DNA from 2 places in the Intestinimonas sp. UBA1698 genome. Region 1 is predicted to be linked to the other one. Evidence: riboswitches for the same ligand, from Rfam matches in the RefSeq annotation. Region 1 holds a riboswitch; the other holds the start of a gene.
What was found. A riboswitch is a leader RNA that binds a small molecule or an ion and turns the genes downstream of it on or off. The one in region 1 is predicted to bind cobalamin.
Positions count from the first base shown of each region.

Region 2: it holds a riboswitch for cobalamin, as region 1 does, so the genes downstream of both, B3H64_RS09430 (S-layer homology domain-containing protein) here and B3H64_RS00305 (S-layer homology domain-containing protein) in region 1, are expected to answer to the same signal.

Region 1 is NZ_DCJO01000001.1:54,649-60,582, reverse strand. Features, by position in the region: gene B3H64_RS00315 (galactose ABC transporter substrate-binding protein) at 1-380, opposite strand, end outside; gene B3H64_RS00310 (hypothetical protein) at 693-1,097, shown strand; cobalamin riboswitch at 1,303-1,540, shown strand; gene B3H64_RS00305 (S-layer homology domain-containing protein) at 1,646-3,301, shown strand; gene B3H64_RS00300 (DUF4430 domain-containing protein) at 3,312-4,184, shown strand; gene B3H64_RS00295 (energy-coupling factor transporter transmembrane component T) at 4,235-5,137, shown strand; gene B3H64_RS00290 (ECF transporter S component) at 5,110-5,934, shown strand, end outside.
Region 2 is NZ_DCJO01000035.1:41,917-47,850, reverse strand. Features, by position in the region: gene B3H64_RS09430 (S-layer homology domain-containing protein) at 1-2,528, opposite strand, end outside; cobalamin riboswitch at 2,643-2,881, opposite strand; gene B3H64_RS09425 (complex I subunit 5 family protein) at 2,986-4,935, opposite strand; gene B3H64_RS09420 (complex I subunit 5 family protein) at 4,950-5,934, opposite strand, start outside.

The DNA of each region.
Region 1 (5,934 bases):
TTCACAGCGTTCTGGGCGGCGTCCGGGGAGGACGTCTCCACGATGTTGACGATCAGCAGGTTGGCGCCATTGGCCAGCGCGGTGTTGATCTGGTCGGTCTGCTGGGACTGGTTGCCGGCGCCGTCAAAGTTGTCGTAGTTGACGCCCAGGGCGGTCAGCATCTCGTCCATATTGTTGCGGACGCTGGAGATGTACACGTCGGAGTAGTTGTAGTAGAACACGGCCACGTTCAGCTCACCGGCCTGAGCGGGCTGGCTCTCCGCAGGAGCAGAGGCGGAGGGGGAGGGAGAGGCGCTGCTGCCGGAGCCGCTGCCGGAGCAGCCGGCGAAGGCGGCAAACATGAGAACGGCTGCAAGAACAAGAGCAAGTTTCTTCTTCATCGTTTTTCCTCCTAAATGATACATATCGTTTTTTGCAGGGTTCCATCCGCTGGGGAACGTCTTTCCCCGGGACGCCTCTATTGTAATCGGCCGGGCGGGAAAAGACGATAGAAAATTCTTTGCTCTTCTAGGAAAAAACTTTGCTTCCATGACAACTACGGTGCATAAGTTTCTTCATTTTTGTCGTTTTTGCCTAATATTGGTGGAATGTAACGAAGGATTCCTCCGCGTGTTCCGCATAGCGCGCCCTCAGAGTGTACCCGTTCGTCCTACCCTGCTGCCGGGCGCGCGGGGAGTGAGGAGGGATGCTTCATGGCAAGCGGACAGACCGCGCATTACGGGCTCTCCCAGTGGGAGCCGGAGGACAGTTTTTTGCGGGAGGAGTTTAACGCGAACTTCTCCAAGATCGACACGGAGGTGTTCAGCAAGGCGGAAGCCGTGACCGGGACCTACACCGGGGACGGGGAGTCGGAGCGGATCATCGAATTGGGCTTCTCGCCCACGGCGGTGCTGCTGCTCCGCAATACCGGCGCCAGCAAGGACAGCAGCAACTATTACGGGGGCCTGGCCCTGCGGGACCACCCCGTCCTCCTGCCCACCGGGGCGACGGTGCTGGCCATCACCGGCAGCGGCTTTTCCGTCCACGTCGGCGGCTCGGCCAGCATCAGCAATTCCAACGGCAGCGGCTCTCTGTTCCACTACCTCGCCTTTCGCTGAGCCAGAGGCGCGCCGAGCAAAAGGCCCGGACCGGCGATGGCCGTCCCGGGCCTTTTTTGTCCCGGCTGGACGGGAAGCTGCCCCGCGTCTGTTCGGAATGACTTGAACGGGGGGCCGAAAATGCATGGTTGACTTTTCCTCTGCCTGCGGTATAATCAAAAGGGTCCCGTCTGAAAAGGCCGGGACCCTTTTTGGATATCTTCAAATTTGATATGCCGCATCATGTCCTCGGGTAGGAGCTGCCGTTCAGGCAGGCCCGGGGATGAGGGAATCCGGTGAAAGTCCGGAGCATTGCCCGTTGCCGTATGCGCTTGAGGCTGTCGTTCGTGACGTGAGTCGGTCATTGGGGAAACCTGAGAAGGCGGAACGACAGACGGGGAGGGTTTCCAGGGTCAGACCTCCGGATGGCGCGAGCCGGAAGACCTATGATGCTCGAAGCCGGAGGCGCGCCGCGCGCCGAGGGACAGGGGCCCACGCGAACAGACGGACGTGGTGAATCAAAGGATTCACCACGTCCGTTTTTTGATGACAGAAGGGGGAGCGATTGGATGAAACGATTCAGTCAGAGAGGGCTCAGCCTGCTGCTGGCCCTGGCGGCAGTCATCTGCCTGGCCAATCCGGTCTGGGCCGCCGGATCGGACGACGCTCTGGAGGCCGCCCTGGCGGACACCGCGCAGTATGTCTGCGCCGCCGTACCCGAGCCCCGGGTGGGCTCCATCGGCGGAGAGTGGGCGGTGCTGGGCCTGGCCCGCAGCGGCTATGCGGTGCCGGAGGGGTACTACCAGAGCTACTATGACGCGGTGGAGGCCTATGTTAAGGCCCGGAACGGCATCCTCCACGACAAGAAGTACACCGAATATGCCCGGGTCATCCTGGCCCTGACCGCCATCGGCCGGGATGCCCGGGATGTGGCGGGCTATGACCTGACGCTGCCCCTGGGCGACTACGACAAGACCGTCTGGCAGGGAATCAACGGTCCCATTTGGGCTCTGATCGCCCTGGATTCCGGGGACTACCCCATGCCGGAAAACCCCGCGGCGGAGACCCAGGCCACCCGCCAGATGTATCTCGACCACATCCTGGACCGCCAGCGCTCCGACGGCGGCTGGAGTCTGGCGGGGGAGGACGGCGCGGGCTCCGACCCGGATGTCACCGCCACGGCGCTCCAGGCCCTGGCCAAATACCAGGACCAGCCGGCCGTGGCCGCGGCCACCCGGGAGGCTCTGGCCTGTCTGTCCGGTCAGCAGGACGGGCAGGGCGGCTTTGCAAGCTGGAGCACCAGCAATTCGGAGAGCGTAGTGCAGGTGCTGGTGGCCCTGTGTGAGCTGGGGCTTCCTCTGGATGACGCCCGCTTTGTCAAAAACGGCTCTACTCTGCTGGACAATCTGCTGCTCTTCTACCGGAGGGGAGCCGGGTTTGTCCACACCGGCGCGGGCACGGGCTCCAGCCAGATGGCCACGGAGCAGGCGCTCTACGGTCTGGCCGCCGCCCAGCGGGCCCGGGAGGGCCGCAGCAGCCTCTACCGCATGGGTGACGCGGCCCCTGCGGCCGGAACGTCGGGCTCTGCGCCGGAGGGCGGCCCGGCGGGCAGGGACCCGGCGGTACGGCCCCAGCCGGTCACCGCCCCCGGCGTCACCTTCCCGGACCTCTCCGGTCATGCCGACCGGGCTGCCGTGGAGGCTCTGGCCGCCCGGGGCATCATCACCGGCGGCGACGACGGTCTGTTCCGCCCCGACGGTGCCATGACCCGGGCGGAGTTTGCCACCATCGTGGTGCGGGCCCTGGGCCTGGCTGCCGGCCCCCTCGGCGGGGAGACCGTCTTTTCCGACGTGGCTCCGGAGGCGTGGTATGCCCCCTACGTGGACGTCGCCTACCGCCGCGGCATCGTAAGCGGCGTGGGCGACGGCAAGTTCCGGCCTGACGGCACCCTCTCCCGGCAGGAGGCCGCCGTCATGGTGGCCCGGGCCGCCGGACTGTGCGGTCTGGATACGGCGCTGGACGCCGCCGCCGTGCGCAGCCTGCTGGCCTCCTTCTCCGACTATGTCACCACGGCGGCGTGGGCGCGGGAGAGCCTGGCCTTCTGTTATCAGGAGAACATTCTGGACCCGTCCGACCTGGCGATCCGCCCCGCGGAGGCCATCCGGCGCTGTGAGGTCGCCCGGATGCTCTTCCGGATGCTGGACCGGGCCGAACTGCTCGTATAGGAGGCACAGCATGTGGTGGAACCGATCTAAGCGGCAGATTCTGATCCTGGTGCTCCTGGCGGCGGTGCTGGCCGGCGCCTTCTGGCTGGGCGGCAACGCGCCGGGCAGCCGGGGCTGGGCACCGGAGGCCGTCCCCTCTCCGGCGGCGCCCTCTGCCAGCGCGGCACAGACGGAGGTCCTCCCAGCGCCGTCTGTCAGCCCCACTCCTGCCCCCTCAGCCGCTCCCGCCGTCACGCCGGAGCCGGCGGAACCCCCGGAAGCCCTCCCCGTGTCCCCGATGCCGGAGGAGATGCCCGCAGCACCTCTACCGATGCAGACACCCGCGCCCCTTACGCCGCCTCCCTCCGCCGGTGCGGGAGCCTCAGTCCTCCAGGGCATGGGGGGTACGGACCCGTCGCTCGCCGCCCCGGCGCCGGAGGGAAAGCCCCAGCCGGTGGACCCCCAGGACGCGGCTTTCTCCGACGTGGCCCACACCTGCACCCTCTCGGTCCGGTGCGACACCATTCTGGACCACCTGGATTGGCTGGACGCGGAGAAGGCCGAGCTGGTGCCGGAGGACGGCGTGATCTTTCCGGAGACCCAGGTCACCTTTTACGAGGGAGAGAGCGTCTTCAACCTGCTCCAGCGTGAGATGAAGCAGGCCAAGATCCACCTGGAGTTTGAAGAGACACCCCTTTATCACTCCGCCTACATCGAGGGCATCCACAACCTCTATGAATTTGACTGCGGCGAGGGGTCCGGCTGGACCTACCGGGTCAACGGCTGGTTCCCCAACTACGGCTGCTCCCGCTACCAGCTTCAGGAGGGGGATGTGGTGGAATGGCTCTACACCTGCGACCTGGGCGCCGACGTAGGTGCCCTCTCCTCCGTCGGAGGGGCGTAACATACCGGGCGGCGCGGCAGACCCCCGCGCCGCCTTTTTGAAATGGACTGATGCGTTTGCAATCCAGAGATGCCTTTTCCAGCTACCACCCGGCGGTGAACTTTCTTTATTTCGGCCTGGTGCTGTTCTTTACCATGTGCTTTCTGCATCCGGCCTGCCTGCTGCTCTCCCTGGCCGCCGCCCTGCGGTACGCCGTCTGCCTCAACGGGCGCCGGGCGGTGCGGCGCAGCCTGCGCTACCTTCTGCCTGCGGCGCTGCTGGCCGCCCTCATCAATCCGGCCTTCAACCACCAGGGGGCCACGATCCTGACCTACCTGCCCTCGGGCAACCCCCTGACGCTGGAGAGCATTGCCTACGGCCTGGCTGCCGCCGCCCTGCTCTCCGCCGTGGTCACCTGGTTTTCCTGCTATACGGCGGTGATGACTTCCGACAAGTTCGTCTATCTCTTCGGGCGGGTCATCCCCGCCCTCTCCCTGGTCCTCTCCATGGCCCTGCGGTTCGTGCCCAGGTTCCAGGTCCAGGCCCGGGCGGTGTCTCAGGCCCAGCGCTGCGTCGGGCGGGACGTGTCGGACGGCAGCCTCCTACAGCGCCTGCGCAATGGGGTGACCATCCTCTCCATCCTGCTCACCTGGTGCCTGGAAAACGCCCTCGAGACGGCGGACAGCATGAAGAGCCGGGGCTACGGTCTGCCGGGGCGGACCGCCTTTTCCATCTATCGTCTGGACGACCGGGACCAGGCCGCCCTCTGGTGGCTGGGGGCTCTGGGCGGCTATATCCTGTCCATGTGGGGGGCGGGCGGCTTTGCCTGCCGCTACTTTCCCACCTTCCGCCTGGCCCCCCGGGACGGCTGGAGCCTCTCCGGGCTGCTGGCGTTCGGGCTTTTGTGCCTGACGCCGGTCATCATAGATCGAAGGGAGGATCGCCAGTGGACACGTTTGCGATCCATGACCTGACCTTCTTTTACCCTGGGCAGGCGGTCCCCGCCCTGGACCGGCTGGACCTGACCGTCCGGTCGGGGGAATTTTGGGTGCTGTGCGGCCCTTCGGGCTGCGGCAAATCCACCCTGCTGCGCCAGCTCAAGACGGTGCTGGCCCCCCATGGCCACCGGCTGGGGGAGATCCGCTTTGAGGGCGTCCCCCTGGACGAGCTGGACCAGCGGGAGCAGGCGGCGCGCATTGGCTTCGTGCTCCAGTCCCCGGAGAACCAGCTCGTCACCGATAAGGTGTGGCATGAGCTGGCCTTCGGCCTGGAGAGCCTGGGCTACGACACCCCCACCATCCGCCGGCGGGTGGCCGAAATGGCCTCCTTTTTCGGTATCCAGACCTGGTTTTACAAAAACGTAGCCGAGCTGTCCGGCGGACAGAAGCAGCTTTTGAACCTGGCCTCGGTCATGGCCATGCAGCCCTCTGTGCTGATTCTCGACGAGCCCACCAGTCAGTTGGACCCCATCGCCGCGGCCGATTTCCTGGCCACTCTGGGCAAGATCAACCGAGAGCTGGGCACCACCATTCTCCTCACCGAGCACCGGCTGGAAGATGCCTTCCCCCTGGCCGGCCGCGTGGCGGTGCTGGACCGGGGCAAGCTCCTGTGCACCGGCACCCCCAGCCAGGTGGGCGCCGCCCTGAAGGACGCCGGCCACGCCATGTTCCAGGCCATGCCCGCACCCATGCGCATCTGGGCGGCGGTGGGGGATTCCTCCCCCTGCCCCGTCACCGTCCGGGAGGGACGGGACTGGCTGGGCCGTTTCGCC
Region 2 (5,934 bases), on a different contig from region 1:
CCGCTGTCTGCGCCGGGCGCGGCGGCCAGCGAGACGCTGATCTTCTGGCCCGTGTGGGCCTCAGCCTGGGCCTCCGTCACGGTAAAGGAGCCGGTCTTGCCCACATACCCGCTCTTGCTCACGGTGTAGGTGTAGGTCCCGGCGGGCAGGTCATAGCGGAAGGGAGCCGCCGGCGTCTGCTCCGTCTCCTCCCGCAGGACGGTCACCGCCGCGTCATCCGGGATGACCGCGAAGGTCACCGGGCCGTGTTGGGCCCAGGTGGCCTCGGCCGTCTCCATGGCCCGGTCGGAGAAGTCAAACAGCCGGAAGGGCAGCCCCGTCTCCCCGCACCGGAGGGCGGCGATCAGGCCGCGGAAGCCCTGCTCGGTGGAGAAGGAGTTGGACGTGGGCCGGAAGCCATCCAGGGTGTCGCTGACATAGGTCAGCAGTCCGTCCACCAGGGAGGGCTGGCCCTCGCCTGCCGTCACTTCGGCAGGGTCGATACCCAGCGCGGCAAAGGCCATGGCGGCCAGGCCGGTGGAGGCGGCGTTCCCCATGCCGCCGTCTGCCCCCTGGCAGGCCCGCACCTTGGCCAGGGCCCCGTCCACGGCCTCCTTCACCAGAGCGTTGCCGTCACAGTAGGGGGCCAGCGCCAGCAGCATGGGCGTGGCCCCGTCGGGGCCCCAGGATGTATTGCCCCAGGAGTCCTGGCTGTCCACCGCCGCCTGGATCAGGTAATCCATCTGCGCCTGGGTGGCGTAGCCCTCCCCCTGCTGGAGCGCCAGAATGACGTAGGGCAGGGTATACGGATTGGTCACGCTGGCAGCCTTGCCGTCCACCATGGCCGTCAGCTTGGCCACCACGTCCACCTCCCGCAGGTCGGCGGTAACGGTCTTCCGGGCGTCGTAGCCCAGGGCCCGCAGGGCAATGATGTATTTGGCCAGATCGCCGGGCGCGTCGGTAGCGTCAGCCTTGGCCAGGAAGGTATCCAGGCAGGCCTGCACCTGGTCCGCGGACAGTTTGTGGCCGCGGTCCGGCCAGGCGGCGGCATAGGCAGCCAGATCGGCGGCCAGCCAGGGGCCATTGCCGTCGCCCGCCACGCCGGAGGCCGCATACCGGGCCGCGATGTTGTCCAGGACCTCCCGGGCCCCAACCGGGGTGACCGTCACTGTAAATATCTTAGTCAGGCTTTCCAGCCCCGCAGCCGAAAGGGTGGCTGTCAGTGTAACGGTCTGCTCCTTGGCCCCCCGCCGGACCACGCCGCTGCCGCTTATAACATCCGGTGCGCTGGATGTCCAGGTAATGGAGGACAGCCCGCTGGCCCCGGTCTCCGGTAGATCCAGGTCCGCAGAGACCTCCACCGTGCTGTCGCCGCCCCCCAGCCGCAGGGCATCCCGGTCCGCCTCCAGCTCGGCTGCGGTCAGGGCACGGCTGATCCGGACGGTGTAGGTTTTGGCGGACAGCCCAGTGCCCTCCGGCGGTTCTACCACCATTCGCAGCACGTTGACCGTGCCGCTCCAATCCAGGTCCCTGAGTATAATCCAGCTATCCCCCTGCGGGCCTGTGACCTGCGCCGCCGGCTCCGCAGCCTCTCCCAAATAGATGGAGACCACCGCATTCCCAGAGGCGGCGGCTGCCTTCACCTTGACCATTGACAGCGTGGTGGGAAAATCGTAGAGGGCGTATTCTGTCTCTGCGGGATCAAAGTCTATGGACCCGGTGTAGCTCTCCATCAGGTCCGTCACGACCAAACTGGTCAGCTCGTTGGCCGGGCTGGGCTGCATCGCTGCGGCCAGGGCTGCCGCAGCCTTGATCAGTTTGTCGGCGTCCGAGCCGGGGCCATAGAGGGCGCTCCCCTTCTCCGCGACATACTCCAGCCAGAGCCCCATATAGGTCTCATCCAGCCCGCCGATCAGCGTTTCAGCTTCCGCAACGGCCTGCTCCAGAGCCGCTTTTTCCGGGTCGGAAAAGGCGGAGGTGTCCCATGCCTTGGCCTGCTCCAGGGCGGTCCGGGCCTCGTCCAGCGCATCTAGGAACTCGTAATCGTAATAGTGCATGGCATTCCCGCTCCAGACCCCATAGAGGCTGTAGCGGAAGGTATACGTATCCCCTTCTGTAACCGGATCTGCTCCGATGCCGGCCGGGGCGTCAAAGTCGCCATTGATGGCATAGGACCAGCCGGGGTACTGAAAGCTCCCCTCCTGGACCTCGGTCCCCAGCGTCTCGTTGATGGCGCTGATGCCCGATACCCAGCCGATGCCCGTCACAAAGCCCTTGTCCAGCCCAACGATATCCAGTCCCTGGTCCTTCTGGGCCTGGGTCAGCACATCCTTTACGGTGGACCCGGCCGGCACCGTCACTGTCACCGGTCCTGGCAACGGCGACTGCACGCCCAACTCCGCCAGCATTTCCGGCTCTGCAACGGCGCGGATATTGACCTCCAGTGTGACCGTCACGTCCTCCGCCGCAAAGGCGGCGGCGGGCAGCAGACTCAGGGTCAGCACCAGCGCCACCAGCAGAGCCAAAGCCTTTTTCATCCTGTTTTTCATCGCGCTCTCTCCTTTTTCGTCTGGGCGGAGCCCGCCCAAAATATAAAATGCCGCGGCAAGCATATGCTTGCCACGGCCGTTTTTCCGCAACACCAGAGCCCCGTCCCTCCACGGGGCGGGTCGTTTTTGTAGGTCTTCTGACTTGCGTTTAGGGAGCGTCTGCTCCTGCGCCCGCATCCCGCCTTCCCAGGTCTCCCCAGTGACTGGCTTTCGCCAACGGATGCGGCCTCCACGCTTACAGCGGCGGTTACCGTCCGGTCTGCACGGTCTCCCGTGTTCCGGTTCCCTTGTCCATCTCTCCCGGTGCCGGGCCAGGGCCCACGCCCCGAAAGAGCCACAAGAACATCTCTTTTTTCTTTTTCAATTGTCGGTCCAAGCGGGATGGGCCCAGAAGAGCCATCCATCCTTTTCCAGTATACACAGTCTGCGAAGGGATGTCAATGCCCTTTTGCGCCGCCTAGACCAGCAGAATATACAGCAGCATGGCGACCAATCCCACTCCCGCCAGCAGCAGGTCGAAGGAGAAGGTCTCCCCCACCAGGAACCGCCGGGGCTTGCGCTCATATGCGCCGAAATTCTCATCGTGCTTAGGCACAAAGATGCCGGGAGCCTTGGTAAAGAGGATGCGCTCCCCCAGAAAGACAATGACGTCCCCCACCGAGGCCGCGGCCCGGGCGCAGAAGGCGCCCAGGAAGGCCAGGGCATTCAGGGCGGGCCGGTACACCAGCTCCTCCAGGTCCAGCCTCTGCGGCCAGCGGTTGAGGTAGACCTCCCCGCCGCTCTCCCGCCGCATCAGTAGCCCCCGGATGACCGCCAGATAGACCAGCGCGCCGATGCCCAGTGAGATGCAGGCCCCCTTCAGATTGGTCAGGGAGAAGTAGTGGAGGGTCTCCTCCAGGTGGTCGCCGTGCAGGAACTCCGCCGCCCAGACGGCGATGGGCTGCATGGTAAGGGAGGGGGTCACGCCCAGCGCCAGCAGCACCCCCGCCCCGCCGGTCAGGGCCGCCGCCGTGCCCGCAGACCAGTAGGGCTTCGGCGCCGCGTGCTGGCCCCGGGCCTTGGGGGAGAGAAAGATGCACACAAAGAGCTTGGTCATATAGGCTGCCGTCAGGCCGCCGGAGATCAGGAACAGCCACTCCACCACACGGTAGACTCCGGCGTCCAGACCCGCGTGGGTCAGGGCGTGGATGTACTCCACAATGCTCTCGTGGAGCAGGGTCTTGCTGACGTATCCGGAGAAGCCGGGCACCCCGGCGATGGAGCAGGCCCCCACCAGAAAGACCGCCTTGAGCCAGGGCTTGTCGCGGCCCCAGCCCCGGATGTCGTTGAGGTTCAGGGAATGGGTCCCCAGATAGACCACCCCAGCCGCCACGAAGAGGACCAGCTTGATCAGGGAGTGGTTGAGCATATGCAGAATGGTGCCCCAGGCCGCCAGGGCGTTCTCCCCGCTGAGGAGGCCCTGCATGGCCACTCCCACCAGGATAAAGCCGATCTGGGACATGGATGAGCAGGCCAGAGTCCGCTTCAGGTCCACTGAGAAGACGGCCAGCACCGCCCCCAGCACCATGGTCACTACCCCCAGCAAAAGCACCGCGTCCCCCCAGGGCGCGTCGGCCCGGAACAGGTTCCGGGCGATTACCAGAATGCCGAACACGCCGCTTTTGGTCAGGATGCCGGACAGCAGGGCCGAGGCCGGGGCCGGCGCCACCGGGTGGGCCTTGGGCAGCCAGATGTGCAGGGGGAACATGCCCGCCTTGGCTCCGAAGCCCGCCAGGCAGCAGCCTCCCGCCACATAGAGCGGGACCTTCTTCTCCTCCGGCAGGGCGGCGGCCAGGCCGGCCAGCGCCCCAATCTCCAGGGTGCCCAGCAGGTCGTACAGCAGGAACAGCCCCACCAGCAGGGTCATGCCGCCGATGACCGCCACCGCCAGATAGGTGTTGGCCGCCCGGAGGGCCTCCGGGGTCTCGTTTTGGGCCACCCACACGTAGGAGGTGAAGGACATCATTTCAAAAAAAACAAAGAGGGTGATGAGGTCAGCCGCCAGAAAGACCCCCATCAGGGCCCCCAGGGTCAGCAGCCAGAAAAAGTAGTAGCGCTCCTTGTGCGCGGCGGCGGCAAAGTATTCCCGGCTGGCCAGGCCGGTGGCCAGCCACAAAAAGCCCGCCACCAGGACCAGCAGGGTACGCAGGCTCCCCGCCGCCAACCGCAGTCCCAGGCCGCACACGCCGGGCAGGGCGGCCCCCGCCCCGTCCGCCGTCAGCAGCAACAGGGCCGCCGCCAGCTCCACAGCGGGCACGATGCGGACATACCAGTCCCGGCCCGCCGGGCTCCGCTTCCCCAGGGGAAAGACCGCGAAAGCGCCCAGAATAGGGAAAAGCACCAGAAACAGCAGCAGATCGGTTTGCATGTTCTCTTCCCCCCTTACAGCAGCCCCTGGCTGACCTGGGTCAAAAAGCCGATAACCAGGTTGGAGCACAGGGCCAGCACCACGCCCATGGACGTCAGGAGCACCAGCGGCACGGTCATGGTCTTGTCCGGGTCGTGGACCTTGGCCAAGGCCTCGGCGTCCAGCTTTCCCACCGGGAAGTAGGCCCGGACCACCACTGTCATCAGATAGAGGGTGGTCAGCAGCGTGGACAAAATCAGCGCCCCGATGCCCACGTAGGCCAGTTTGTTCTGGGAGGCCACGGCGGCGGTGGCGATCATCCACTTGCCCGCGAAGCCGCCCAGAGGAGGCAGGCCGATGAGGGCAAAGGAGGACACGGTGAAAGCGGCGAAGACCACCGGCATCACCCGCCCGAAGTTTTCCAGATCGTAGACGTACTCCCGACCGCTCTTGTGGAGGATGGCGCCGGCGCAGCAGAACATGGTAATCTTGACCACCGCGTGATAGACCATATGGGTCAGTCCGCCCAGCAGCCCGGCGGGAGTCATGATGGTAAAGGCGAAAAGGATGTAGGACAGGTTGCTCACCGTGGAGAAGGCCAGCCTCCGCTTCAGGTGGGGGGTGCGCAGGGCCCGGGCGGAGCCGTAGACAATGGTGACGATGGTGGCCGCCATGACCACCGTCTGGGCCCAGGTGCCCCGGAGAAAGTCGGCCCCGAAGCCGAAGTAGATGAGCCGCATGACGGCGAAGGCGCCCGCCTTGACCACCGCCACGGCGTGGAGCAGGGCGGAGACCGGGGTGGGGGCCACCGAGGCGTCGGGCAGCCAGCGGTAGAAGGGGTAGATGGCCGCCTTGACGCCGAACCCGAGGAAGGCCGCCACAAAGACCACCAGCAGCGTCCGCTCGTTGCCCGCCACCCGGGCGGCGTCCAGAATGCCGCCGTAGGTAAAGTTCAGGTGGCCCGCGCCGTAGTTGAGCAGGAACACGATGCCGATGAAGGCAAAGGCCGCGCCGGACAGG